DNA from 3 places in the Paenibacillus sp. FSL F4-0087 genome. Region 2 is predicted to be linked to each of the others. Evidence: riboswitches for the same ligand, from Rfam matches in the RefSeq annotation. Region 2 holds a riboswitch; each other region holds the start of a gene.
What was found. Region 2 has a riboswitch for cyclic di-AMP ahead of MHB84_RS02360 (C40 family peptidase). Riboswitches for the same ligand answer to the same signal wherever they lie in the genome.

Region 1 (5,065 bases), 5.0 Mb from region 2:
TTGTTGATTTCGGTTTGAGCTTTTGCAGCGTTGTAGCGCGCAACCAATGTTTCACGTTTGTTTTTCATTTGCGTCAATTGTTTGCGCATTTCGTCCAGCTTGCCACGAAGGTTATCGGCAGAAGCCTTGTTTTGATCATAGCTTGTTTTGTACTCGGCCATCTTCTCTTCAGCGACCTTCTTCTCTTCCAATGCCCGACGAGCCAAATCCATATTCTGTGCACGCGCTGCTGTATGTGCTTGCTCCTCACGTTTCTTCACGAGAGCTTCCTGTTCTTCAAACAGCTGCTTGAATTTCTTCTCAATGGCGATCTGTGCAGCAACAGCTTTCTCCGCATCTTCCAGATCTTCCTGCATATCCCGGATATATTGATCCGTCATTTTGATCGGATCTTCTGCCTTGTCAATAATAGAGTTAATGTTAGACATCGTTAAATCGCGCAATCGTTTGAAAATGGACATTATGGTATTCCTCCTAGTCGATAGTTCATCCTTGTATATAATCATACATACGTGGCAATGTTCTACTCGTTTCAATTTTAACAAAAAAAATCATAAAAAACGATTTTAGCCTGCTTAGCCTAAATGGAACTATTGAATCAATCGACCCGTTTGGCACAGCTCTTCATCAAGCAGCTTCTCTGCAGTCTGCACAATCTCGTCAATCTGCATCCGCGTAATTTCATCAAAGTGAATCCCCATTATTACGGTAACGGTTACCTTTAAATGAAGGGCAGCCTTACGTGCCAGTCTCTCACACAACTCTTGTTCTTTATGCCCTGGAATATGCACCGTAGCCCCACTCACTCGTTCACGGTCTGGATAAAATGTGGCTACTGCTCCAATATGTGATCTTCCTCCAGTTACCATAAACACTTTGTCTTCCCCTGCCTCAATCACCTGTAAACGAACGGAGTTTAAATCGTATGTACTCATTTTGCTCCACCTGTCCTTTTCAATATGTATATGTATGGTGGAATTATGGCTCCGATTTAATGAATCAGCAGTGAAACATCTCACATCATGCATAAATACGGATGGCCCCGGGCATACCAAAGAGAACGCAATTTGGGAAAAGGAGGCACGAACATGCGTATACGCCTCATCATGTTATCCATCATGGTCATTCTTCTGGGAGGAAGTTATGCTCCTGCTCAGTTATGGGCTTCTTCAAGCCCGCAAACCGAACCTGCTTCGAAGTCTGATTCTCCTGAAGAAGAACAGTTGACTCTGGGACAACTCAGACAGAAATATGCGGATACGTTCAAAACCAATGGCCCCTCAACAAAAAAGGTCGCTCTGACTTTTGATGATGTTCCTGATCCACGGTTCACACCGCAGGTGCTGGATATTCTAAAAAAATACAAGGTGCGGGCTACGTTTTTCATTGTAGGAAATCGCGCTGAGAAACATCCGGATCTGGTGAAACGTATGATAAAAGAAGGGCATATTGTGGGCAATCACAGCTACAATCACCCGGAATTCAGCAAGCTAACCATGAATGCATTTCGCAAACAAATCTTACATACCGGGGATATTATTCGAAATCTAGCGGGTTACACTCCCAAAATGATTCGTCCACCCTATGGTGACATTAACGAGCAACAGCTCCAATGGGCAGCCAAGCAACATTACAGCATCGTGAACTGGAACGTTGATTCTCTGGACTGGAAGGGCCTCTCCAAAGAGGAAGTCAAACAAAACATCCTGTCCGCCGTCAAACCAGGTTCCATTGTTCTGCAGCATGCAGGAGGCGGTGTAGGATCGAAGCTGAGTGGTACGATCGAGGCGTTGCCTGAAGTTATTGAAGAATTGCGAAACCGCGGGTACGAGCTGGTGACTTTGGACGAAATGCTGGAACTGCCAAAGGGTAAATAGATTTGATACGGCAATGGATATTCAAAAGGGTGTTCTTCAATCACATTATTGTGATTGGAGAGCACCCTTTATTGTTTAATTTAGATTAAGTTGGAGTCACATATGATGATGTGCAGCTTGCTTTGATTTTATTTCAAAATGTAAAGTTCCACATCCTGAATACCAAATGTGCTCACGGATTGCTTGCTGCCAGGAATAAAGATATCGATCTTGTGTCCTTTAATGGCACTGCCCACATCACGAGCCGTAGCGACAAATGCCTGTTTTGGCAGTCCTGGATGTGTATGACCTGTCACCAGTACCTTTGTACCCAATGGAATGATACTTGGGTCTACTGCAATGGTACCCAATTCAAGCGGATTACCGAAGTAATCCACAGCACCCCATCCTCCATTTTCGGAAGCATCAGCGGAGTATGCTGTTGCTTTGACGTCGACAGCTTTGCTGTAATCAAACGTTTTTCCCCAGGCTTGTACAACTTTACTATCTGCATTAACGTCAAGGCTTGCGGCAGTTACCGTTTTGGCCTCCGTTTTTGCTGCTGCAGCAGAAGCTGTGTTTGTTGTTTTACCAGGGATCGTAATTTTCAAACCACCATAAATGTTGTAAGCTGAAATGTCATTATTAGCTTTAATAAGAGAGTTAAGTCCAACTCCATATTGTTTGGATAAGGTGTAGAAGGTATCCCCCTCTTTGGCCACATGAACTGAATCAGCATGAGCCGGAACGGCCTGAATGAGCATTGCTGCTGTCAGCAAAGCTGTTGCTGTTTTGGCTATACGTTTCTTGTTAATCATGGTCTTCCTCCCTCATTATGCCTGCGAAGTTAGTTGTCGGATTCGGATGGAGGAAACCACCCTATAGGTTCAATTACATTTAAGAATTTATGTAGCCCTAATTCACCCCAAGCCGTGTGCAAATAATTCTTCCCCTAGCACACTCTGCATCATTACATCCCACACTCCCAACTCCGGAAGTTTCGGCAGGAACAAATATATCACAATTTTGTAACCAGGGGTCGTAGTAAATGTTACCATCTGGCTAATTCACTTTAATATTTAGGCTGAATTCAAGCCGTTTTTTCAAATAAATGTCTATTTGAGCTTTAATCATTGATGACAGAAACGTTACTTTTTATGTAATTCCGTGCGTATCCTTACATAACAAAACAATCCCTGCCGACGGTTCGTCGACAGGGATTGTTGAGGGGATGAAATTCTCATCCAAAGTATAGATTTTGCATTTTCATCTTGATCTTCATCCTTATTATTGGATGGTATTAGAGCACTTTAGCGAGGAAGTCACGTGTACGTGCATGCTTGGGCTCGCCAAACACTTCAGCAGGCGTTCCTTCTTCTACAATAACCCCACCATCCATGAACAGGATACGGTCTCCTACTTCGCGTGCGAAGCCCATCTCATGGGTTACAATAACCATAGTCATGCCGCCCTCTGCAAGCCGCTTCATGACATCCAGTACTTCACCGACCATTTCAGGGTCCAGTGCTGAAGTAGGCTCGTCAAACAGCATGACATGCGGCTGCATCGCAAGCGCTCTTGCAATAGCGATCCGTTGTTTCTGTCCACCGGACAGCTGATTTGGATAAGCGTCTTTTTTGTCAGATAGGCCAACCGTCTTGAGCAAATCTGAGCAGATTTGTTCCGCTTCGTGTGCAGATTGTTTTTTCACTTTAATGGGAGCAATCGTAATATTCTGTTGCACCGTTTTGTGCGGAAACAGATTGAAATGCTGGAATACCATCCCCATTTTTTCACGTGTTGCATTAATGTTATGTTTGGGGTCAGTGATCGATACACCTTCAAAATTAATTTCGCCTGAAGTCGGCTGCTCCAGCAGGTTCAAACAGCGCAAAAATGTACTTTTCCCCGATCCGGACGGACCGATGACCACGACAACCTCGCCTTTGCCAATTGTTACATTAATGCCCTTGAGCACATCGTTATTTCCATATGATTTGTGTAATTGTCTAACGTCTATCACTTGCACTCAACTTCCTTTCCAGTCGACCCAGCAGCTTGGACAAAATGAACGTCAGCACAAAGTAAATGGCCGCTGCAATCAGGAATGGATTCATTCCTTGGTACGTAATGTTTTTGACTACACTTGCCTGGTACATAATGTCCACCATACCAATAACCGAGATGATGGAGGATTCCTTGATAATGGTCACGAACTCATTACCGATCGCCGGCAACACCGCTTTGAACGCTTGTGGAAGCACAATGAAGCGCATGGCCGCACCTCTGCCCATCCCCAGGGAACGAGCTGCTTCCAGTTGACCGCGATCCACACCCTGTATACCTGCCCGGAAAATCTCGGCAAGATAGGCACCACTATTAATGGATAGTGTGATAATCCCCGCCTGAAGTGGCGTGAAATTAATCCCCAACGTTAGAGCAAGACCGTAATAGATAATCATCAACTGAACCAGCATTGGTGTACCACGAATAACTTCAACGTAAGCTGTTCCGATCCAACGCAGAATGGAAACGTCATGCAGACGGAACAAACAAATGATCAAACCGATAATTACCCCGAAGATTACACCGAGTGCAGACAGTAAGAGGGTGTAGCCCACACCTGTTGCATAAAAGCTTTTGTACTGCCAGAACACTTGGAAAATGTTTTGGTCTTTTTTCACCTTGTCTGCCATCAACTTGCTTGCTTCAGTAACCATCTGATCGATTTTATTTTCGCTTTTCAGACGCTCGAGCGTTCCGTTCACTGCACTCAGCAATTCCGTATTGCCCTTACGAATCCCGATTGCCGCTTCGGCCTGCTCTTCATCCGGAATAGCTGGAGCTAATCCAATCACGTCATCCAGGTAACCGGCAGCTACTGTATCCTCAACGATTGCAGCATTTACACGATTGGTCTGCAATTGCAGTACGATATCAGATATTTTATCAAGTGCTGTCAATTTTGCGCCTGGGATTCCCTGGCCAATCGTTTCCTGAATGGAGCCTTTTTGGACACCAATTTTTTCATTTTCCAGATCAGCCATGGTTGGATATTTATCTTTATCCGCATTGCGAACCATGATGACTTGCTTTGATTTATAATAGGTATCGGAGAAGTCAATGCTTTGTCTACGATCATCCGTTGGCGTCATTCCCGAGATGACCATATCCACCCGACCACTCTGCAACGCAGGAAGAAGTCCGTC
Region 2 (5,065 bases):
TAAGAGCGCGAGCCGGTATCATGGGCAATCAGCATCATTTTTGTACCTAACCAGACAAAGAGCATGGTCGATAAGCCAATGGTAATGGTGGCCCATTTGCCATACTGGGTAAAGAACTGCAATATCTCTTGCCCTGTTGCAAAGCCGGCTCCTACTACCGTTCCAATGTATGTAAATGCGATCTGCAGCACCCGAAATGCCTGTTTCATGCGTTTCCCCTCTCAGGCCCCTGAATAGTTTGGACATGCGGGTGCCATGGTACAAGGTATGCTTGACCCGTCAAAGTCATGACAATTGAAGTGTGGCAAAGGGTCATTTAACATGCTCTGAACAAGAGCAAAGGCAATTTCGCTTGAACTGAGAGCCGGATCTATGATACTTTTACGTCATAGGATAGGCTTGGGAGGTCAAATTATGGAAGTATTGAAACAACGAATTTTACAAGAAGGTGTAGTCATGTCGGATCAGGTGCTGAAGCTGGATGGTCTGCTGAATCACCAGATTGACCCTGCACTGACGATGGAAATGGGACGGGAATTTGCCGCTCGTTTTCGTGAAAGTGGTGTAACCCGGGTCATTACAGTGGAGTCTTCCGGGATTCCGGTCGCTTTTGCTGCTGCACATGAACTGGGTGTTCCACTGGTATTTGCCCGGCGCAAAAAAACACTTTTGGCTGACCCCGACGCTTACTGTGAAAGAGTGCCTTCTTTTACCAAAGGGATCGTAACGGATATTATGGTGTCCCGTGAATATATTCATGAGAATGACCGTATTTTGTTTATTGACGATATCATTGCAAATGGCGATGCCGCTCGTGGTGTCATCAAAATTATCGAACGTTCGGGTGCGGAACTGGTCGGATTCGGTGTCGTGGTCGAAAAATGTTTTCAGGCCGGAGCGCGCACTATTCGTGAGCAGGGTATCCCGGTTGAAGCGTTGGTGCGCATTCGTTCACTGAACGATGGCACTGTACAATTCGACGATAACGAATTGTGACTTTTTAAAGGAAAAAGTGCCTATTTTTATAACAATGCCTTTGCATGACCGCTGATTTCATTTATAATGGGGTTATGTTAGGGAGAGGAGGCAACACCATGGGTAACCAACCGGCAACAGAACAATTTTTTATTGATAAGCTGGCGGAATCGAAAGTACATTTTGAGCGTGCCCTGGATTGTAAACATACGGAATTCGATGACCTTTATCCCTATATGATTGAACATCCTCAATTTTTCTGGTACAAACGCTACGTTGCTTGGTCAGAATTGCTGACGATTGTAGGCTTGTGCGAAGAGTTGTCCTTCTCTTGGAAAGAACAATTTACACCGCATCAAGTGGAGTACCTTGAAGAACGTGTGATGTCCGCCAAAGTGCTTGATTTTTGGTTTGAGAAGAACGACAGCAAAGAGCACGCGCAGCGGTAACTTTCAGTCGGGACATATTTCGAATGACATGACAGTCCAATACAGTCACGTGAGACCTAAATGACTTTTCATTTAGGTCTCTTTTTGTAAATAATTTTTTTGGGAAAGTAGGCGCCATAAATATGATCAGTGATGCAGAATTGGATGCACTGCGTTTATCGGGTGAAAAAGTAAGGGTAGTACGGGACGAGATTCAGTCCAATGATGTGACAGGCATTGTAGTGGCCTGGGACGGGGAGCAGGTGCTCATTCGCCGTCAGAATCGTCGTGTGGTTAAGCTTGATCGGAATTATCAGTATCAGTTGTTCAGCGAACCACGTAAGAGCCCGCTCGAAGAATAGGACATGCGTTTTTAGGTTCATTTACCATGGATGTTTTGGCATAATTGCACCTCTCGGGAGAGAAGATAGGTACAGTGAGAGCTTGTAACATATCAGCCGAGAGGATGTGCGGTAACCATGACACTGATGAATGATAAGGTTCATGCCTATAAAGATCAGATTGGTGAATTAAGCGACGTGCTGCCAGCTGTGGTGAAGTCTTATCATGAGTTCACTGGAGAGTGCTTTCAGGCAGGGGCGATTGATGCCAAGACCAAACAGCTGATTGCGCTGGGCATTGGACTGTTTGCAAACAATGAGGTATGTACGTTTTACCATGTGGAAGAAGCGCGTGCCAAAGGAGCGACCGATCAAGAGATTATGGAGACGGTTGCTGTGGCTGGAGCAGTTGGCGGAGGCCATGCGTTGTCTCAGGGTGCAATGAGAGTACAGAAGGCTTTACATTAAAAGCTTTGGTTAAGACGGATGATGACCTTGTGTACCTCTAGAAAATCAATATTAATGTAGACAAAGATAGACAAAGAAAAGGCTCCGGTTATAACCGAAGCCTTTTCGTGTTAACTTATATTTTGCCCAGCATTTTGTTATACATAAACTGTCCTGTTACCCGGCGTGCTGTTACGTAACGATCGTTGAAGTAAGGATTAGATAATTGAGTGATGCTGACACCCTTGCTGCTTGAAGCATGAGCGAACTGTCCGCCCCCGATATATACACCTGTATGTGAAATGCCACTGCCCATCGTATTAAAGAATACCAGGTCACCCGTACGCAGATTAGCTTTGGATACCGGCGTTCCGGCCTTAGCTTGTTGCTGGGAAGTGCGTGGTAATTCAATGCTATATTTGTTGAAAATATATCTCATAAATCCAGAGCAATCAAACCCGGCGAGTGTAGTACCACCCCATTTGTAAGGTATGCCTGTCATGTTGTTAACGACGGTGTTAATACTGCTTGCCTCTGTGCTTGCTGCACCAGATGTAAATAATACTGCTGCTCCAAAAATGGAGATGATAAGCTTTTTCAAAATTTTTGTTCTCCCTTCGATGCCTACGGAGTTAGCTAAGGGTTCGGTAGAAGGTTCCCTATATTTCCTATGTATAAGAATAATTCACCCAAAATGGTTCCCCCGTTTTCAAACATGAAACTCGGCAAATGAATAATTAAGTTTTTGTAACCTTTTGAAACTATATTGCATAAATGCGAAAATGTCAAACCGTTCTTGAACACTTCTTATCATCTCAATGTTAACGGAATTATCGCTATTTATGTAGAAATAACTCGAATGTTGAGTTTTGATAGATGACAAAAAAGTAACTACTGTTTCAAATGCAGGATTCCAGCTTCCTAAAACCTTAAAGAGGAGGTGGGTAGGCCTGGTACGGAACTGGCCTTCCAACATATAATTCATTCAGACAGTTTTTTATCATCAATTGTATTGGCCTTAGTTTTTTGTTTTGCATGAAATGATGGATGAGTACAGCTTTACATATTAAATAAGGAATATTTTTTTGTTGACACTAATTACCTGCACATGATATATTATTTCTTGTCGCCGCGATGTAATTTCTCGGAGATACAACATACGCGGTCGTGGCGGAATTGGCAGACGCGCACGGTTCAGGTCCGTGTGGGCTAACCCCCGTGGAGGTTCGAGTCCTCTCGACCGCATCATATGTAATACGAAAAAGGTTCCTAGAATGGCATTACTGCCACTCTAGGAACCTTTTTTCTTTGTTTACGGATTAGAGTGATTGCTCATCCTGGTTGTCTTCAACCCATTCCCTTAATTTGAGCAAAGATGAAGTTTTTATTTGTTTATTTATCCATTAATGGAAATATGTTTGTTCTGCGACGGTTTGCCCCTATATTTCAGGTGAATTGTACGTAAAATACCGAATTGTACCTATCCTGGAAATCCACTATACACTATTCTCTTCTCGTATGGAAGCGCTATCAACAGGAATTTGATTGACCAAATTCAGAGGGGGTAGGGATAATTTGAAACGAATCGGAAAAAGGATGGCAATGTGTTTCATGGTGTTCATGATTGCGGCAGTTCAGTTCGGAATTATGGGAACGACAGGTAATGTGGCACAAGCAGCAGATAAGAGTCTGGCCCAAAAGCCGTATATGGGTTGGAGTAGTTACAGCATGCAAGTATATGACGGGGCGGGTAACTGGACATCTGCCGAGAGTATTAAGAAGCAATCGGATGCCATGCGCGAGAAGCTGCAAGCCCATGGATATGAATACATTAATATTGATGCTGGCTGGAACGGTGACGAAGATGAATACGGCCGTCCTATTCCGAGTACTGTTCTTTATCCAAATGGATTTCAGGAGGTCATCGATTATGTCCATAATAATGGACAGAAGATCGGAATCTATCTGATTCCGGGATTATCCATCACAGCCTATGATAAAAATCTTGAGGTGTATGGAACGGGCGGGGCATGTCGTATGCAAGATATTGCAGTAAAACCGCTCGTTGTTATGGATGCTTGGGATTCGTACACGTACAAAATTGATTTTTCGAACCCTTGCTCACAGAAGTACATTGACTCCATCGCGGATCTTCTTGGAGAGTGGGGTATCAATTTTGTCAAATTCGATAGTGTGACGCCAGGATCGGGAATTAATAACCTGAGCCGCGATGCACGCGGTGATGTGGAGGCTTGGTCCAAAGCCCTGGACAGAAATAACATCTGGTTTGAGCTTTCCTGGGCGCTTGACCACAATTACGTGGACTTCTGGAAAAAGTATGCGAACGGCTGGAGGATCGACTGGGATGTTGAAGCCTATGACAGCAGTAAGGGATTGACCGAATGGTCGAGTATTTCCCGCTTGTTCCCCATCGCTGCCCTCTGGTGGCGGGATGCAGGTCCCGGAGGCTGGAACGACTTCGATTCACTGAATGTCGGGAATGGCTCGATGGATGGTCTGACCAGGGACGAGCGGAAGACCGCTACCACGTTCTGGGCAATCTCTTCAGCACCACTTTATACAGGTAATGATCTGACCAGGCTGGACAGCTATGGGCTGGAACTGCTGACGAATGACGAAGTCATTGCGGTCAATCAGGCTGGTCGTCCAGCCCATCCGGTTTCCATGGACACCAAACAGCAGGTTTGGTATGCCAATAACGGAGATGGTACGTACAATGTAGCTCTGTTCAATCTGGGCAATCGGAGTGCCGAGGTCAAAGTGAAATGGAGTGATATTGGCCTCGAAGGTACGGCTTCGGTCCGTGATCTCTGGAGCCATTCCGAACTGGGGAATTTTAATCATGAATTCAGT
Region 3 (5,065 bases), 720 kb from region 2:
TTTAATCGCCATGCCTTCCAGACGCACGATGCTGGGGTGCAATTGACAGCGCATGAATGATTCGAGATCTTCGGCGTTACGAATGGTACCTTCAGCGATATGGGTATCCATTCCGAAGGAATGGGTGAAGCCTCCAACCTGGATAGAGGAATCAAGCAGTTTGACGTAATCGAGCAGCTTATTCCCACGGTTCACGATCTTTCGCCTCCTACGTTCGTTAAATGTTATATTAAATAACATTTATACTCCTTTTTAGTTCGTTTTATGTTCGTAAATCCGAATTATATGATATATATATTCACATAAATATCCGCTTTTTGTCAATAGTTTCTTGGTTTTTAAATATTTAATCTGTTTAATGTTATTTTATATAACTTTATGAGTTATGTTAAACTGAGGGGGGATAAAGGATGGCACTACAAATAAAGTAGAGTGATCGACCTAATCGGATATACAAACGAGATCAAATTTAATCATATGCACTTCGTAGGAGAAAATGACGAGATTATACGATTTATGGAAGGGAAAACGCAGTTAAAATGATATTTATAAAAATGCTTTACTTTTAAACATGAACCGGGTATAATCAATTCTGTTGCCGATTATTTACGACATGCGGTCGTGGTGGAATGGCAGACACGCTATCTTGAGGGGGTAGTGGGTGTATACCCGTGGAGGTTCGAGTCCTCTCGACCGCATCATAAGAACGATTAGGAAGAAGCTTCCCATATGGGGAGCTTCTTTTTTATGTTTTTTTACAGTAAAGATGAGTCCAGACAAAAAAAGGTCACCCGTTTCCCTGAATGCATGTTCATTCTGTCTTCAGGGGTCGGATGGCCTTCAGTTGTTATTTAAGCAATTCTTTGATGTCTGCTTCAATTTTATCGGGTGTTGTTTTGGGAGCATACCGTTTCAGAACACGTCCGTTCTGATCCACAAGGAATTTGGTGAAGTTCCATTTGATGGCTTTGGAGCCGAGTACACCCGGTGCTTCTTTGGTAAGATGCTGGAATAGAGGGTGAGCGCTTGAACCATTCACATCGATTTTCTCGAACATCGGGAAGCTGACACCATAGTTCATCTGACAGAACTCGGCAATATCATCAGAAGAGCCTTTTTCCTGTGCAAACTGGTTGCTTGGAAAACCAAGAACTTCAAACGGGGAGTCTTTAAACTTATCCTGAAGTTCTTGCAGACCTCTGAATTGAGGTGTGAGTCCGCATTGGCTTGCTGTATTCACGATAAGCAGTACTTTGTCACGATAGTTGGACATTTCAACTTCCTGACCGCGAAGGGTGTTTACTTTGTAGTCGTAGACTGACATGAAAATCGCCTCCATTTCATATTCTTCTTCCTTCTATTATATTGATTGCAATTAAATATTGCAAAATTAATATTGCTTTTTTAACTCAATTTGAGGCTGTCGTGTATGATCTGTGACTGATTTAATACCTAATTATCGCTAAAGAGAGAATTAGAGAGCTTTGATGAGATGGGTAGAGAATGGATGCGTTGTAAGCGCTATTATTGATGGGAAATGGCAAAAATCCGTCGATTCGGTGATCTGCGCAGACTTTACACCAATATGGCACGGGTGTATGATTCATATCGTAATTCCAATTTAAATTAAATTTTACATGAAAAACGAAACAAACGATAATATCGCTCTGATTATTGATTATAAAAGAACGATGTTTTAATCGCTGAGTTTCCATTCATTCATGGGTGGGAAACGGGGGAACCAACAGGATGAACTGTCCAGGACAGTGGGCATCCATGGGGTGAATTTTCCGGTGACAGCCGGAAATAGGGCGACTCTCGCGCCCGAATCCGTCAGCTAACCTCGTAAGCGTTAAAGGGAGAGGCAACAAGCCGTACGCTGGTTCATAGTGTCTTTTTGCTATGGATTATTGAAGAAGCGTCCGGGAGGCCTTGGTCCCCCACGCTTCTTTTTTGTTGTCTTTTCACGCCAAGGGAGGAACGAATGATGGATAAAGAGATGATCTTAGTGACTGCTCCAAATGAAGCAGGACGTAAATTTATCAAATTGCTGATGTACAAAAAAATGCCGTTTGCCGTTCTGACCAACAGTGCAGGGGAAGAGCGCAGGCTCCGGAGAATCGGTGTGGAGCATGTCATTCGCATGAACACGGCTGCAGCTCAGAAATGGTTTTTGCCGCAAGGTAGTGTCGGCAATGTTTTTATTTTTGAAAATAGCCTAAACCTGACCTGTCGATATTTGCAGATCTGCCGCTCCTGGACATCCAAGTCCTTGTGTGTCATTACGGAACAAAGCCACCCCAAAGGGATCTATCGGGGAATGGGAGCAGACCGTATTGTATATTCCTTGAATGGGGAAGTTGGGTTTCTGCTGAATGGCTAGTGGCTAGTACTATTCCTGTGATTGATCCAGTGTCAGCTGCCTGTTATAATTGAAATCATAAATAAACGGAAACTTGAGGAGACTCATGCATGTTGGTGGGTCTTCTTTTTTATGGTTTGGGAAATAGGGATAATTTCCTGTGGCTAACGAGGAGGAATAGGCGTGCCGGATGTACGTGGAATACAATGGTTGTTCTTTGATGTGGGGGATACGCTCGTGGACGAATGGGAGCCGGTAGATGATATTATCGGTCAGTTCGTTCGTGAAGCTTGTGCGCTTGGTTATCAGGTGGAGATGCAGACGGTGCGAGAACTATTTGCCGCCTCCTACCGAAATTACGAGCAATGGCCGATGAAATTGGCTATTCGTACCCTTATCAGCGACAAGGGGCACCGGGAACAGATACAGGAGAAGCTAAAGTTCCGCAAAGAGCTTGAGCGGCCCTTCGCGTCAGCCGACGCTGTTCTCCAGACGTTATCGCAACACTATAAGATTGGTATCATTGCCAATCAGAGCCCGGGGACGGAAAATCGGCTGGATAGCTACGGCTTGCGCAAGTATGTGGATGTGCTGGCCTGTTCGGCTGAAGAAGGAGTGTCCAAGCCTGATCCTGAATTGTATGCTGTAGCGTTGAAACAGGCGGGATGTAAACCCGAGGAAGCGGTCATGATCGGCGACAGGATTGATAATGATATTATTCCAGCTAAGAAGCTGGGTATGCATACGATCCGGATTTTGCAGGGTTATGGCAGGTTCCAGCCGGAGCTTGCGGATGCAGAGCCTCCAGACTGGACTGTTGAATCACTGGAGGAACTTCTTCCATTGTTAATGGTAACTCAAAGTTCAGACAACTAAATAAGAGCAAGCCGTATTTAAGATCTAATCGGTATGAATTAGATGGCTGCTCAAACATATAAAAGGCTGATCGTCTCAAGGGATACATGACTTGAGTTGATCAGCCTTTTTGAGTTAGACAAAATATTGCGTAGTTCCGTTTAACTTAGAATAACAGAATGGTTTGGATAATCAGATACACATTCAGGACAACGATAACTCCGGCAATAATCCAGGAGATGATTTTGAGCCACAACTTGTTGGCAAAGGCCCCCATGCTTTTTTTGTCACTCGTAAACATCACCAGTGGAATGACGGCAAAGGGTAGCTGTAGCGACAGCACAACCTGGCTCAGAATCAGCAGTTCCTCTGTTCCGTGCTCTCCGGCAATGGCTGTTACGATGACGGCTGGAATGATTGCGATTAGACGTGTAACCAGTCGACGAAGCCATGCTGGGATACGAATGTTCAGAAAGCCTTCCATTACAATCTGTCCGGACAACGTGCCGGTGAGTGTTGAGTTCTGGCCGGAAGCCAGCAAGGCTACACCGAACAGGATGCTGGCGATGGTAGTACCCAGCAGAGGTGTCAGCAGATGGTATGCATCTGTAATTTCCGCGACCTGAGTCATACCTGCACTATGGAACACGGCAGCAGACACAATCAGGATGGCTGCATTGATGAACAGAGCAAGCGTTAAAGCGATGGTTGAATCCATGGTGGAATACAGAATCGCTTCTTTTTTCCCTTTTGGCGTTTGTTCAATCTGACGGGTCTGCACAATGGAAGAATGCAGATACAGATTATGGGGCATGACGGTTGCACCGATAATCCCGATGGCAATGTAGAGCATAGCTGGATTTTGCAAAATCTCGGCACTGGGTACAAAACCATGCATGACGCCGCCCATATCCGGTTTAGCGAGAAACAGGTCAATCCCGAAGCAGAGGGCGATGGTGGCCATCAGCACAATTACGAGCGATTCCAATGCACGGAAGCCTTTGTTTTGCAGCAAAAGAATGACTAGTACATCGACAGCGGTAATAATGACGCCGTATAACATGGGAATGTTGAACAGCAGCTTGAGCGCGATTGCCGAACCAATAACCTCGGCAAGGTCGGTGGCTGCAATTGCAAGCTCACACAAGATCCATAACACGATCACAACAGGCATGCTAAATCGTTCGCGGCAGGCTTGCGCCAAATCCCGTCCTGTGACAATCCCGAGCTTGCCAGCGAGAGACTGCAACACAACAGCCATCAGGTTCGAAATCAGAATAACGGATAATAATGTGTATCCGAATTGTGAACCACCCGCAATATCTGTTGCCCAGTTCCCGGGATCCATATATCCAACGGCAACGAGGTAACCCGGTCCAACAAAAGCAAGGAATTTTTTCCACCAAGCAGCGTTCTGCGGTACCTTCATGGAGCTGTGGGCTTCCCCGAGAGATGGGGCCATACCCGCAGCCAATGGTTCATTTGAAGGAGTGCTGAACGGATTTTTTTTACTCATAATATAATCACCCGACTTTGAAGTATTGATATTCTATATGAAGAGGAACGGTGTCATTCCTTTGATTACATTTGAACACTTAAACCAAAATCAAAAGCGTAATTAAACTACTTTTCATATGTCTAAACGTTTATGTTGATACTTACATTGTACTCCTTCAATTATTTTTGTCTAGTGCAACTTTTGTGTATGAGGACAAAATTTACCGGAGAGTGAATTGTGCCTTAGTATATTACCCAACCTTGGATAAATTACCTGTGTTCCTTTCCCGATGCATGAAAAAGATAAAGATGTAAAACCTGAATAAGGATTAACAACGTTTCAAAATGAGC

Region 1: it holds a riboswitch for cyclic di-AMP, as region 2 does, so the genes downstream of both, MHB84_RS25255 (3D domain-containing protein) here and MHB84_RS02360 (C40 family peptidase) in region 2, are expected to answer to the same signal.
Region 3: it holds a riboswitch for cyclic di-AMP, as region 2 does, so the genes downstream of both, MHB84_RS06040 (hypothetical protein) here and MHB84_RS02360 (C40 family peptidase) in region 2, are expected to answer to the same signal.

What each region holds. Positions count from the first base shown of each region.
Region 1 covers NZ_JBBODJ010000001.1:5,483,019-5,488,083, reverse strand. The annotation lists gene MHB84_RS25270 (PspA/IM30 family protein) at 1-461, opposite strand, end outside; gene lpdD (prenylated flavin chaperone LpdD) at 591-935, opposite strand; gene MHB84_RS25260 (polysaccharide deacetylase family protein) at 1,089-1,877, shown strand; gene MHB84_RS25255 (3D domain-containing protein) at 2,006-2,674, opposite strand; cyclic di-AMP (ydaO/yuaA leader) riboswitch at 2,677-2,872, opposite strand; gene MHB84_RS25250 (amino acid ABC transporter ATP-binding protein) at 3,157-3,879, opposite strand; gene MHB84_RS25245 (ABC transporter permease subunit) at 3,866-5,065, opposite strand, start outside.
Region 2 covers NZ_JBBODJ010000001.1:517,408-522,472, reverse strand. The annotation lists gene MHB84_RS02385 (YkvI family membrane protein) at 1-209, opposite strand, end outside; gene MHB84_RS02380 (xanthine phosphoribosyltransferase) at 415-996, shown strand; gene MHB84_RS02375 (hypothetical protein) at 1,095-1,424, shown strand; gene MHB84_RS02370 (hypothetical protein) at 1,547-1,765, shown strand; gene MHB84_RS02365 (carboxymuconolactone decarboxylase family protein) at 1,883-2,212, shown strand; gene MHB84_RS02360 (C40 family peptidase) at 2,328-2,792, opposite strand; cyclic di-AMP (ydaO/yuaA leader) riboswitch at 2,798-2,929, opposite strand; tRNA gene MHB84_RS02355 (tRNA-Leu) at 3,353-3,436, shown strand; gene MHB84_RS02350 (X2-like carbohydrate binding domain-containing protein) at 3,767-5,065, shown strand, end outside.
Region 3 covers NZ_JBBODJ010000001.1:1,236,430-1,241,494, reverse strand. The annotation lists gene MHB84_RS06055 (urease accessory protein UreF) at 1-195, opposite strand, end outside; tRNA gene MHB84_RS06050 (tRNA-Leu) at 616-698, shown strand; partial or broken gene MHB84_RS31345 (hypothetical protein) at 804-872, shown strand; gene MHB84_RS06045 (glutathione peroxidase) at 848-1,324, opposite strand; cyclic di-AMP (ydaO/yuaA leader) riboswitch at 1,692-1,867, shown strand; gene MHB84_RS06040 (hypothetical protein) at 1,988-2,383, shown strand; gene MHB84_RS06035 (HAD-IA family hydrolase) at 2,546-3,238, shown strand; gene MHB84_RS06030 (Nramp family divalent metal transporter) at 3,384-4,679, opposite strand.